One region of the Pseudoalteromonas sp. NZS127 genome, then DNA from elsewhere that is predicted to be linked to it. Evidence: predicted binding sites of a transcription regulator. Region 1 holds the regulator's gene; the other holds the start of a gene.

What was found. Region 1 encodes LexA, which represses DNA repair genes until DNA is damaged. Its sites were predicted from a motif close to TACTGTATNNNNATACAGTA; they were not measured.
Region 2: a site for LexA is predicted at 3,430-3,449, ahead of I6E78_RS03220 (YebG family protein). Genes of this name have one in related genera too.

What each region holds. Positions count from the first base shown of each region.
Region 1 covers NZ_JADYWN010000006.1:145,576-151,905, forward strand. The annotation lists gene I6E78_RS08135 (hypothetical protein) at 1-357, shown strand, start outside; gene I6E78_RS08140 (PaaI family thioesterase) at 360-803, opposite strand; gene I6E78_RS08145 (SRPBCC family protein) at 902-1,354, opposite strand; gene lexA (transcriptional repressor LexA) at 1,634-2,251, shown strand; gene coxB (cytochrome c oxidase subunit II) at 2,726-3,868, shown strand; gene ctaD (cytochrome c oxidase subunit I) at 3,868-5,460, shown strand; gene I6E78_RS08165 (cytochrome c oxidase assembly protein) at 5,460-5,990, shown strand; gene I6E78_RS08170 (cytochrome c oxidase subunit 3) at 6,021-6,330, shown strand, end outside.
Region 2 covers NZ_JADYWN010000002.1:282,369-288,698, forward strand. The annotation lists gene I6E78_RS03195 (peroxiredoxin) at 8-613, opposite strand; gene fadR (fatty acid metabolism transcriptional regulator FadR) at 892-1,605, opposite strand; gene dsbB (disulfide bond formation protein DsbB) at 2,049-2,567, shown strand; gene I6E78_RS03210 (DUF6170 family protein) at 2,567-2,869, shown strand; gene I6E78_RS03215 (ComEA family DNA-binding protein) at 2,885-3,184, opposite strand; gene I6E78_RS03220 (YebG family protein) at 3,500-3,817, shown strand; gene putP (sodium/proline symporter PutP) at 3,877-5,388, opposite strand; gene I6E78_RS03230 (EAL and HDOD domain-containing protein) at 5,710-6,330, shown strand, end outside.

The sequences.
Region 1 (6,330 bases):
GTAGACCTAGAGCTTGAGTCAAAGCAAGATATTAGCGTGCTTGTAGCTGACCTAAAAAAAATCGCCACTATTTTACATTATGATAAAGACGAATACCGTCAGTTAGCGCGTATAGAAGTAACAGGCGAAATATCTTCACCGGATAAAGCAATTAACCACTTATGTGAGTTAGTAGAGTCATGCTCGCGGGCTGCACTTAAGCAATGGTTGAGTTGTTCGCGCCGTACCTTTGATATTGGTTTTGAATCGGGCACTTCGCCAAAGTGTTTTAACCAAGCGCTGCACGCCGATACATTATTACGTATATCGGCAATTGGTGCAGGCATGGAAATTACTATTTACCCGCTAGAAAAATAGCCTTAGCCTTTGCGCTCTACAACAGCTGCGGTCATTTTTGATACGCAGCAAAGCTCGCCGCGACTATTCGTTATTTTTATTTCCCATACTGAGCTACGCTTGCCAATATGAAACGCTTTTGCGGTGGCGGTTAAGGTGCCATTACGCGAGGCTTTTAAATGGCTGGCACTGATCTCTTGCCCTACACAATAAAATTTAGTGAAGTCGACCACAAAATTAGCCGCGTAGCTGGCAACACTTTCGGCTAAAACCACGTTTGCTCCGCCATGCACCATGCCTATAGGGTTATGGTGCGCAGGAATTGCTGGCATAGTGGCAACTAAGTAATCATCACCAATTTCAGTTATTTCAATCCCCATGGTTTTCATCAGTGTACCTTGGCCATTTATGCCTTGGTCTAACTGCTTACAAAACGCTAAAGTAATAGGTTGATGCCAAATACTCATTGTTACTCCTTTAAAGGTTGAAAACGATAACCGATAATACGATTTTTCATGGCGATATGATAGCCAAATTAGTGCAGCTACTGCATGGTAATACAGTGCTACTTTTTGCTTTCTACATAGTGCTTAATTTCATCGAGATCTTTTTTTAGCATTTTACGCATCGAACTTTTAAGAAAAAAACCTATCACTGCAGAGATCATTTTTACCCAAATAGACTCAGATCTATCAGAAAAAGTCATGGTTAAACAGGTGCTAGGTTCGGCGGCGGTAAGTGACAGCTTAGTGGTATAAACTGCCCCGCCATTTTCTGCGCGAGTGCAATAGTATTCATTAGTAACAGCTTCGGTGATCCACATGGTTTCTGAGGCTGCTTTACCAAAAATTTTTCGTGTTTCTAACCATTTTAGGCCCACTAGCCCTTGTGGTGGCTTCTCGATTATTTTTACATCAATAATGCCAGACAGCATATTGGCACTGTTTTCGATGTCAGTTATTGCCGCCCATACTTTACGTTTAGGACCGTTAATTATTACCGCTACAGTGATATTCATAACACTCTCCGTTAATTCACATTGATGAAGTTAAGGCCCATTACAAAAACGATAGCTAACTAATTTTTAATAACAGCAACAACTTAGTAGTTATGTAATTAATGTAACGTAAAACTAACACTATCGTGATCTGCGTAATTTTATCTGTAATTTACTTGGTAATTTTAAGCTTAGACCAATGCCACCTTTGGCAGCAAAGGCGAGGAGTAATTTAAATTTGCGATTTTCAGATAACTGTATATACTCACAGTTAAATGTACTGTATGGAAAACCAGTTGTATGCGACCATTAACTAACCGCCAAGCGCAAATACTCGAACTTATTAAAGTGTTTATTAAAGACACTGGTATGCCTCCTACACGCGCAGAAATTGCACAAACATTAGGCTTTAAAAGTGCTAATGCAGCAGAAGAGCATTTAAAAGCGCTGGCTAAAAAAGGCGCTATTAAAATGAAACCAGGCGCTAGCCGTGGTATTCAACTTATTGAAGAAGATGAACCAGAACAACTTGGTTTACCGTTAATAGGCCGTGTAGCTGCCGGCGAACCTATTTTGGCGCAACAACATGTTGAGAGCCATTGTAAAATTGACCCGTTAATGTTTAAACCCGCTGCCGATTTTTTATTGCGTGTAAATGGTATGAGCATGCGAGATATTGGTATTATGGATGGTGATTTACTGGCTGTTCATCGCACTCAAGTTGCCGAAAATGGCCAAGTTATTGTTGCCCGCGTTGATGACGATGTAACGGTAAAACGCTTAGAAAAAGCAGGCAAAAAAGTATTATTGCATGCTGAAAATAAAGAATTTTCGTCGATAGAAGTGGATCTTGAAAAGGAATCTTTTAATATTGAAGGCTTAGCTGTTGGGGTTATTCGTAATGCTGACTGGATGTGACAATTAAGCTGTTATAGCTATGTAAAATATCGGCATAATTTAATAGCTCAGATAATTAATGCGCACTTTTTAGTGCGCTTTTTTTTTGCCTTTTTTTTGTGAAAATTCCGCTGCAATGAAAAAATTATATTAAGTTTATGTTTTTTATCATTTAAGTATTTAATACTCGTTATCGCTGTCTTTTTATTTGTAACCCTTGCTGTTGCTCACTTCCTGCTTAGAACAAAATTAAATAAATCCCATATTTACGCTAATCCCCTAATATTATTTGATTATTTTTCAAACTAAAACTTGCTAGTTGTTCAATTATTAACTAATTGTTAATGGGCTGGACTAACAATAACTCACAGCTTTAGTTTTGAGAAAATATATTTATATATCCGGCAGCAATACAAAAATAAAAAATAACAAATTGGCATTTAAAGCTTATGTCTTTTTGTTTTGCACTCGCAACAGTATTAAAGGAGCTGTCACATGGGTAAATTGAGCTCTACCTTGTGGCTTATATTGTTTGTTTTTCCGCAGTTAGCATTGGCAAATAGCCAATATAATATGCGCAAAGGCGTAACCGATATAAGTAATAATGTTTATCAACTACACATGACCATATTTTTAATATGCTGTGTAATAGGCGTGATTGTATTTGCCGTTATGTTTTGGGCACTTATTCATCATCGTAAATCTAAAGGAGCAGTTGCTGCTCAATTTCACGAAAGTACCAAAGTAGAAATACTCTGGACAGCAATTCCATTTGTTATTTTAATAGCAATGGCAGTCCCCGCAACTAAAACATTAATAGCGATGGAAGATGCCAGTAAAGCGGATATCACTATTAAAGTAACTGGTTCACAATGGAAATGGCATTACGAATATATGGGGGAAGATGTTGAGTTTTACTCAATACTTGCCACACCGCAAAATGAAATTGCTAACCTAGCCGATAAAAACCCCAACTATTTACTTGAGGTAGATAAGCCTCTGGTATTACCGATCAATAAAAAAGTACGCTTTTTAATGACCTCCGACGATGTTATTCATTCTTGGTGGGTGCCCGATTTTGCTATTAAAAAAGATGCAAACCCGGGGTTTATTAACGAAACGTGGACCAACATAAACGAAGTCGGTATTTATCGCGGTCAGTGTGCTGAGCTATGCGGTAAAGATCATGGCTTTATGCCAGTGGTAGTAGAGGCTAAGTCAGAGGCCGATTTTAAAGTTTGGCTAGCAGATGCTAAACAAGCAAAGCAAAAAGCAGCAGCAGCAGATGCTGCATTACTTGACCAAACACTCCCTAAAGAAGAATTAATGACTTTGGGTGAGCAAGTGTATATGGCCAATTGTGCTGCATGTCATCAGCCCACAGGGTTAGGTTTGCCAGGCGTTTTTCCTGCACTTAAAGGCAGCCCGATAGTGCTTGGCGATATAAAAGACCACATTGATATTGTTATTCACGGAAGCCCCGGCACAGCCATGCAAGCCTTTGCTAAACAGCTCTCTATAAAGCAATTAGCAGCGGTAATTACTTATAAGCGTAATGCATGGGGTAATGATACCGGTGATGTAATTCAACCAAGTGAAATACAGGCAGCACTTGATGCCGATGGGGAGGCGAACTAATGAGTAGCATAGTAGAACAACCTGACATTAATGAAGCTCACCACGCTCATCATCCTGCTAAAGGCTTTAAGCGTTGGTTATATACCACTAATCATAAAGATATAGGTAGCTTGTACTTAATTTTTTCGCTAACTATGTTTTTTATTGGTGGTGCTATGGCTATGGTGATCCGCGCTGAGTTATTTCAGCCAGGATTGCAATTAGTCGATCCTCACTTTTTTAATCAAATGACCACGGTTCATGGGTTGATTATGGTATTTGGTGCCGTTATGCCGGCCTTTACTGGCTTAGCTAACTGGATGGTGCCATTAATGATTGGCGCGCCTGATATGGCCTTACCCCGAATGAATAACTGGAGTTTTTGGATTTTACCATTCGCGTTTTTAATTTTATTATCATCGCTATTAATGCCCGGTGGCGGTCCTGCGTTTGGTTGGACTTTTTATGCGCCGCTGTCCACAACCTACAGTAATGACAATACCGCCATGTTTGTATTTGCTGTGCATATTATGGGTATTAGCTCCATTATGGGGGCAATTAATGTAATTGTAACCATAGTTAACTTGCGTGCCCCAGGCATGACTTGGATGAAGGTCCCTATGTTTGTATGGACTTGGCTGATAACGGCATTTTTATTAATTGCGGTTATGCCGGTACTCGCAGGTGCAGTGACCATGGTGCTCACCGATAAATACTTTGCAACCAGCTTTTTTGATGCAGCTGGTGGCGGTGATCCGGTGATGTTTCAGCACATATTTTGGTTTTTTGGCCACCCCGAAGTATACATAATGATTTTGCCGGCTTTTGGCATTATTTCTACTATAGTTCCTACCTTTTCGCGTAAAAAACTTTTTGGTTATTCCTCCATGGTATATGCCACGGCGTCAATTGCGTTGTTGAGTTTTACAGTGTGGGCGCATCATATGTTTACTACCGGTATGCCGGTGGCTGGCGAGCTGTTTTTTATGTACGCGACTATGCTGATATCGGTGCCCACTGGAGTAAAAATATTTAATTGGGTAGCCACTATGTGGCGCGGTTCAATTACGTTTGAAGTCCCCATGCTGTTTAGTATTGCTTTTATTGTGTTGTTTACCTTAGGTGGTTTTTCGGGATTGATGCTGGCCATTACACCGGCTGATTTTCAGTACCATGATACCTACTTTGTAGTGGCACATTTTCATTATGTACTGGTAACGGGAGCGGTGTTTTCTATTATGGCAGGCGCGTATTATTGGCTGCCTAAATGGACTGGCAATATGTATAACATAGCGCTGGCTAAATGGCATTTTTGGTTATCGCTGGTAAGCGTAAATGTATTGTTTTTTCCTATGCACTTTGTAGGGCTTGCAGGCATGCCACGCCGTATACCCGACTATGCGCTACAGTTTGCTGACTTTAACGCCATTATTAGTATTGGCGGCTTTGCCTTTGGATTATCGCAGTTGTTGTTTGTAGCTGTAGTGATTAAATGCGCACGCGGCGGCGACAAGGTTCCTGCAAAAGTGTGGGAAGGCGCAGAAGGACTGGAGTGGGAGGTAGATTCACCTGCTCCGTACCATACATTTTCAACACCACCGGAAATTAAATAATGATACACGCACCGCTACTTAAGCGCTTAGTTGTTATTTGCTTAGCCATGTTCGCATTTGCATTTGCGTTAGTGCCTTTGTATGACGTGTTTTGTGATATTACCGGCATTAACGGTAAGCCATCATTAGAGCAAGCAAAGCAAAGCACGCAAGTAATACAAAATCGCGAAATAAGTGTGAGCTTTACCACGCATGCACAAAGCGGTGCACCCTTTGCTGTGAAGTCTAAAGAGTACAGTGTTGCGGTAAAGCCCGGTGCTATGCGTGAGGTAATGTTTAGCGCCAAAAATAATAGTGACCAAGATAAAGTAATGCAGGCAGTGCCTTCGGTATCACCCGGTAGAGCAGCAAAATACTTACATAAAATAGCGTGTTTTTGTTTTGATCAACAGCCATTAAAAGCAGGTGAAGAACTAGAGTTTACGTTGCTTTTTTATGTTGATACCGCACTACCAAGTGACATTGAAGAGTTAACTTTATCTTATACGGTATTTGATATTAGTGAGCGGCTAGCAGCCAATAACAACTAGCCTAACTAGTGACAACCAGGAGCAAATAAAATGAAGCAAGAATATGAGCATTATTATGTACCAGATCAAAGCCCATGGCCGATTGTTGGCGCAGTAGCATTATTTTTTATTGCAGTAGGTGCAGCTCTAACCGTAATGAGTGCCGGTAAAGAAGGTGGCAGTGGCATTTATATTTTGTACGCAGGTATAGCAGTACTGCTGTATATGTTGTTTAGCTGGTTTAAAAACGTGATTGATGAGGCCGGGAAAGGCTTATATTCGGCGCAAATGGATCGCTCTTTTCGACAAGGAATGAGTTGGTTTATTTTTTCTGAAGTAATGTTTTTTATGGCATTTTTTG
Region 2 (6,330 bases), on a different contig from region 1:
AGCTAAATTATAGATCGCCTTCGTTTTCAGATAGGAACTTAGCAACGCCTTCAGGGCTTGCATCCATACCTTTTTTACCTTCAGTCCAACCAGCAGGACATACTTCACCGTGCTCAGTGTGGAACGCTAGCGCGTCAACCATACGTAGCATTTCATCAATGTTACGACCTAGTGGTAAGTCGTTCACTACTTGGTGACGTACATTGCCTTCTTCATCAATTAGGAAAGAACCACGAAACGCAACACCCGCTTCAGGATGCTCAACGTCGTATGCTTTACAAATTTCATGTTTAATATCTGCAACTAGTGCATATTTAACTTTACCGATACCGCCATCTGCAACAGCAGTGTTACGCCATGCGTTGTGTGAGAATTGTGAATCGATAGAAACACCAATTACTTCAACGCCACGTTTTTGGAATTCTTCATAACGCTTATCAAATGCAATAAGTTCAGAAGGACATACAAACGTGAAATCTAGTGGGTAAAAGAAAATAACTGCTTTTTTACCTTTAATTTTTTCATGAAGGTTATAGCTATCTACAATTTCACCGTTACCAAGAACTGCTGCAGCGGTAAAGTCTGGTGCCTGGCGGCCTACTAATACACCCATTTTATTCTCCAAATATTTTGAGTTTGTTGTCAATTGCTTATGCAATGCTGATAGTTATATGGGCTCTAAAACTTAAAAACCAATAGCGCACATATAATTATTATTATTCTAGAGAGAACTGGTGCGAAATGACAATCGTATTTAACGATTCCTCCCATCGATAATACTGAACGCTAAAAAGTGATGGGGTTTATTTTATTAGCTCAGTTTCTTGGTTATAAAGTATTAATAAAATGAAGACACAAAAAAACCTGCAAATGCAGGCTTTTAAAATAGGTTTAATCCATTATGTCGCTGGGCATATCGCCACGAATTTGTTGCCAAATTTCACCGGTTTGATGACCATATTTACGCATCATCATGATCGCACCGTCGTGTTCTCTATTTTCGGCCAATTTAGTTAAGTCTTTATAAAACTGGCGAGCCAACTCACGCGTCCCCGGATCTGAAAAATAATGACAACCTATTTTTGAATAAAATCCTTTAAAGCCATTGAGTATAAGCACGTAAATACGATTATTACCTGCAACAGCTAACTCGTGATGCACTTTATAATCGTAATCAGCAAATGCTTGCGCACTGTCTTCTAACTCATCGCTTTGTGAGAGAATTTCAATCACACGTTCTGGATTTAACTTTATAGCTGCACGCGTATAAATTGCGCTTATATTAGTGCGTGCAGAGAGTAACTGGTCGGTTAACTCTGGCATTTTATCTTCATCAAGACGTGCTAACGTTTCAAGAATATTTAGTCCTGACGTTTCCCAAAAGTTATTCACTTTTGTTGGCTTACCATGTTTAATAGTTAACCAGCCATCTCGAGCCAATCGCTGTAATACTTCACGTAACGTCGTTCGGGTAACACCTATTAACTCTGAGAGTTCACGCTCAGCAGGTAGAATAGATCCAGGAGGGAAATCGCCATTCCAGATAGACTCTACTATGTATTCTTCAGCAAATCCTGCTGGGCTTTTCGCTTTAAAAATTCTCATCCAATTCCCACTCGAATTAATTCACACTACTACATACGATTAACCGACTGATTGTACCAGACGACGCTCAAGTAACAAGTAAAGTACGCCATATTACTGCCAGTATGCGATTAAAATATTTGTGTCTATAAAATACTTTATATTTTTTACTAACACTTGTCGCAAGCACTTATATATTCACCCTAGATACATTTTAAGTAGTTATTTACTTTAAGTTCGCGCCTTGCCTTATTAACTTATTACATAAAGTCACCTCACACACATACTTTACTCGTTTAAAGGGTTACCTCTTTATTCACATTACTGGATTTTTATTGGCTTTTAGAATTATAACCTTAACTTTAATCATCATAAATGCATGTGGGTAGGCTTTAAGTCGTTTTGCTTGCCCCTAACTTTATCCTACGTCATAATCTAACGTCTTATTTAAATACGGATTTATTATGAACTGGCTTGCACAATTACCCACCCAACGTACTCCTTGGCTTTTGTTTAGTGGTATTGTTTTTCTGCTTGAAATAACGGCACTGTTTTTTCAATATAAAATGGGATTGGCGCCATGTATCATGTGCATATATCAGCGTACTGCGGTATTAGGTTTACTTATTGCAGGTATTATTGGTACAAGTAATCCAGAGCATAGAGGGGTTCGCTTGCTCGCCTATAGTGTATGGGCTGTTTCTAGTGTTTGGGGATTTATAATTGCCCGCGAGCATATCGAAATGCAAACAACCACTGATCCTTTTGCATTTAGCTGTGAGTTTGAACCTAACTTTCCTGCCTTTATGCCATTACATGAGTGGATCCCAAGCTTTTTTGCAGCCACTGGTGATTGCGGAAACATTGACTGGCAATTTGCGTGGCTAAGTATGCCGGCATGGATGGAAGTAATATTTGCGCTGTTTGCAGCCACTTTATTTTTACTGGTAACGAGTCGCTTAATGACTAAAAGGTCGCTGTAATGCTTGTGTTTTTTTCAAGCCAAATTAATGCTCTAAAACATTTAAAAATACGTGACAGACAAGCTGTTATAGCGATTTCTTTAAGTATGCTTTCACCTGTTAATAAAGTACTACTTCGTATTATAAAATTATTATTACTCAGTCCGCTGTTTTTAATATTTGCCGTATTTGAAGGCTGGTTACTCATCCCTTTTTTACTACTCGGTGGGTTGTGTTACCCACTACTAACGACTCCAATTGAAATTAACTTTGCTAAAAAGCATTTATGTGAAGCATTAACCCAATATACTAAGGGCGCTTAACGCGCCCTTTTTAACTTAAAACGAAACCTTACCTTCAAGCTTTGCAGCTAATTTTTTACCTATACCTTTTACCATTTTCAAATCCTCTAACGATGTAAAGTTACCCTTTGCTTCGCGATAATCTATAATAGCTTGTGCTTTTTTCTTACCAATACCAGGGAGCTTAGATAGCTGGCTAACATCAGCAGTATTAATATTTAAAGCCGCCTGTTTTACTTGCTGAGTTATTGCTGAGGTATCAACATTTGCGTAGGTAAGAGTTACTGGCAACATACAAAAAGCTGCAGCTAAAATACTATATTTTAGTTTTTTCATCTTTCTTCCTTTTTTGTTCATACATGAACATTTACTTTGTTGTTTATATGTTTAAGTCATAACGCAAAAGGCTTTTTACACCTGCACTTTATTAAATACTTAAACCTAACATTCACTCCCTGTGAGATCCTTAACTGCAACGGTACACAAAAGTGATTAAGTTAAATAAAGTAAAGTTAATCTTTGTTGTCAACTATTATCACTTAATATTAATTAGGGGACTTGCAAATTTAAGCACAAACTTGTACTGTACATAAAAACAGTAATCTAATGGTTTATATATACTATATGCCACGCAAGTAAGCAGGAGAAATCATGGCTGTTGTTGTTAAATATGTTGTAGAACGAAACGGAGTCGAGCGCATGACGTTTACTACCAAAAAAGAAGCTGATGCCTATGATAAAATGCTCGATATTGCAGAGTCGCTTGAAATTTTGCTAGAAAAAGTTGATGTACCATTAAGTGAGCAACAAGTAGAGTCACTCGCTTTAGAAATGGCAAAAAGTAAAGATGACTTCATGACAATATTAAAAGGTGGCAAAGAGCCTATAGCCCCTAAAGCTGCTGTAAAAGGCAAAAAAGCAGATAATGTTGCACCCATAGAAGAAAGTAGCGACAAAAAAGCGAGTTAATAAATTTTGCATAAAAAAGGGAGTAACCTAAGTTACTCCCTTTTTTTGTTTATAACTTTTTATAGTTCTTGTTCTACTTCATCAAATAAGGTTGTAATTTCTTTAGCTGGCTCATTGGTCATTAAGCTAACTAATACAATCGCAATACTTGATAAAATAAAGCCTGGGACTATTTCATAAATAACGCTACTTAAACTCCCACCATTAATAGTAATTGGTGCGTATATCCATATAAGTACTGTTGAAGCCCCCACTAACATGCCTGCTAAGGCGCCAGCAAAGTTCATTCTTCTCCAGTAAAGGCTAAACAATACGAGTGGTCCAAATGCAGCGCCAAAGCCTGCCCACGCATTACTCACTAAGTCTAAAATAGAACTATCTCTATCGTAAGCTAAGTAAATAGCAAACATAGCAACTAATGCCACACTAATACGCCCAACAAAAACCAGCTCTTTTTGAGAGGCTTCGCGATGCAGGTATATTTTATAAAAGTCTTCAGTTAACGAGCTTGAACACACTAGCAATTGTGAAGAGATAGTACTCATTACAGCCGCTAAAATAGCTGCTAATAAAAAGCCAGCAATCAATGGATGAAAAACCAATTCAGATAGCACTAAAAATATTGTTTCTTTATCATTTATCGGCATTTCATTTTCTAGTATGAAGGCTGCCCCAAATAAACCAGTTAGTACTGCGCCTATTGCAGATAATGTCATCCAAGACATACCAATGCGTCGCATTGCTGGAATATCTTTAACTGAACGTACCGACATAAAGCGTACTATAATATGAGGCTGACCAAAGTAACCAAAGCCCCAAGCTAACGCAGAAATAATTGCGATGGTAGAGCCACCAGCAAACCAATCTAGCATATTTAGAGAGTGAACTTCACTGGCCTTTGGCGAGATAAGTAACAGGTCATAGCTTGCATTAGCGAGCGTTTCCATTACTGGCTGATCAAGCATAGTAAACGTTACTATTGGTACTACTAATAGCGCAATAAGCATAATGCAACCTTGTACAAAGTCGGTCAAACTTACCGCTAAAAAACCACCAAAAAGCGTATAAAGTACTACAACGCCAGTAGTAACATAAAGGCCAACTTCATAGCTCATTCCAAATGAATTTTCAAATAACTTACCACCAGCAACCACGCCAGATGAGGTATAAAGTGTGAAGAAAACAATAATAACAATAGCTGAAATAACACGTAATATATTCTTATTGTCCGCAAAGCGATTTGCAAAATAATCCGGGATCGTAATTGAATCATTCGCTTTTTCAGTGTAAACACGAAGCCTAGGTGCAACTAAGAAGTAATTTGCCCAAGCACCAAGTACTAAACCAATCGCAATCCAAACCTTACTCAAACCAAAAAGATACATAGCGCCGGGAAGGCCCATAAGTAACCAACCGCTCATATCAGATGCACCTGCAGATAGCGCAGCAACACTTGGTGATAAATTACGGCCCCCTAACATGTAACCTGAAACATCACTGGTTGATTGCTTAAATGCATACAATCCTATACCTAGCATTACAACAAAGTATAATGCTAGTGAAATAATCATTCCTGTTTCCAAATTCGCCTCCACTAATAAATTGCAACAGGCTTTTGATCCAAATAATGACTCTTAAAATATTATAGTTAAGACAGTATTGGGATAAAAACCATTCTCTGTCACTATAGCATGGGTAATAGTTAAAATTCCAACATGTCAACTTTAGTGAATTAAAAACAAACAAATCGTATATATTTAAGTCAAAATTTCTGTAACTTATTAAAAATATGTTATTAATCTAAGATAAGCTTATTTACATCATGCTATTTTTAATGTTTTGCCATATATTGTTACAATCAATAGTTATTTTTTATCTATACGGAATTTTTTATGTACTTTTACGCTGCACGCCAACCTATCTTAGATCGCGATAAAAAGCTTATTGGCTATGAATTACTATTTCGTGATGGTGTAAATAACGTGTTTCCCGATATAGATGGAGATGAGGCAACAACACGCCTAATAGAAGGCAGCCAGTTTAATTTTGGCCTTGAGGATTTAACTGACAATAAACCAGCATATATCAATTTTACTCTAGAAACTTTACTAAAAGGCTACCCTACTTTACTGAGTAAAGACGCTGTGGTGGTAGAGATACTCGAAACGGTGCAACCTGGTAAGCGTTTACTTGCTATTGTTAAAGACTTAAAAGAAAAAGGTTATACATTAGCCTTAGACGACTACATTCATCAACCTGTGTGGCGTCACTTTTATCCATTTGTTGATATTATAAAAATTGACTTTTTAACCTGTAATATAGAAACAATTAAAACAATTATTGATGATTTAAAACCTTATCCACATCTAAAATTACTTGCTGAAAAAGTTGAAACCCACGAGGTGTATAACCAAGCATTGGAACTTGGCTTTGATTATTTTCAAGGGTTTTTCTTTTCAAAACCAGAGATGATCCAAAGTAAAGCGCTTCCCCCCTCTGGTATGACATTAGCC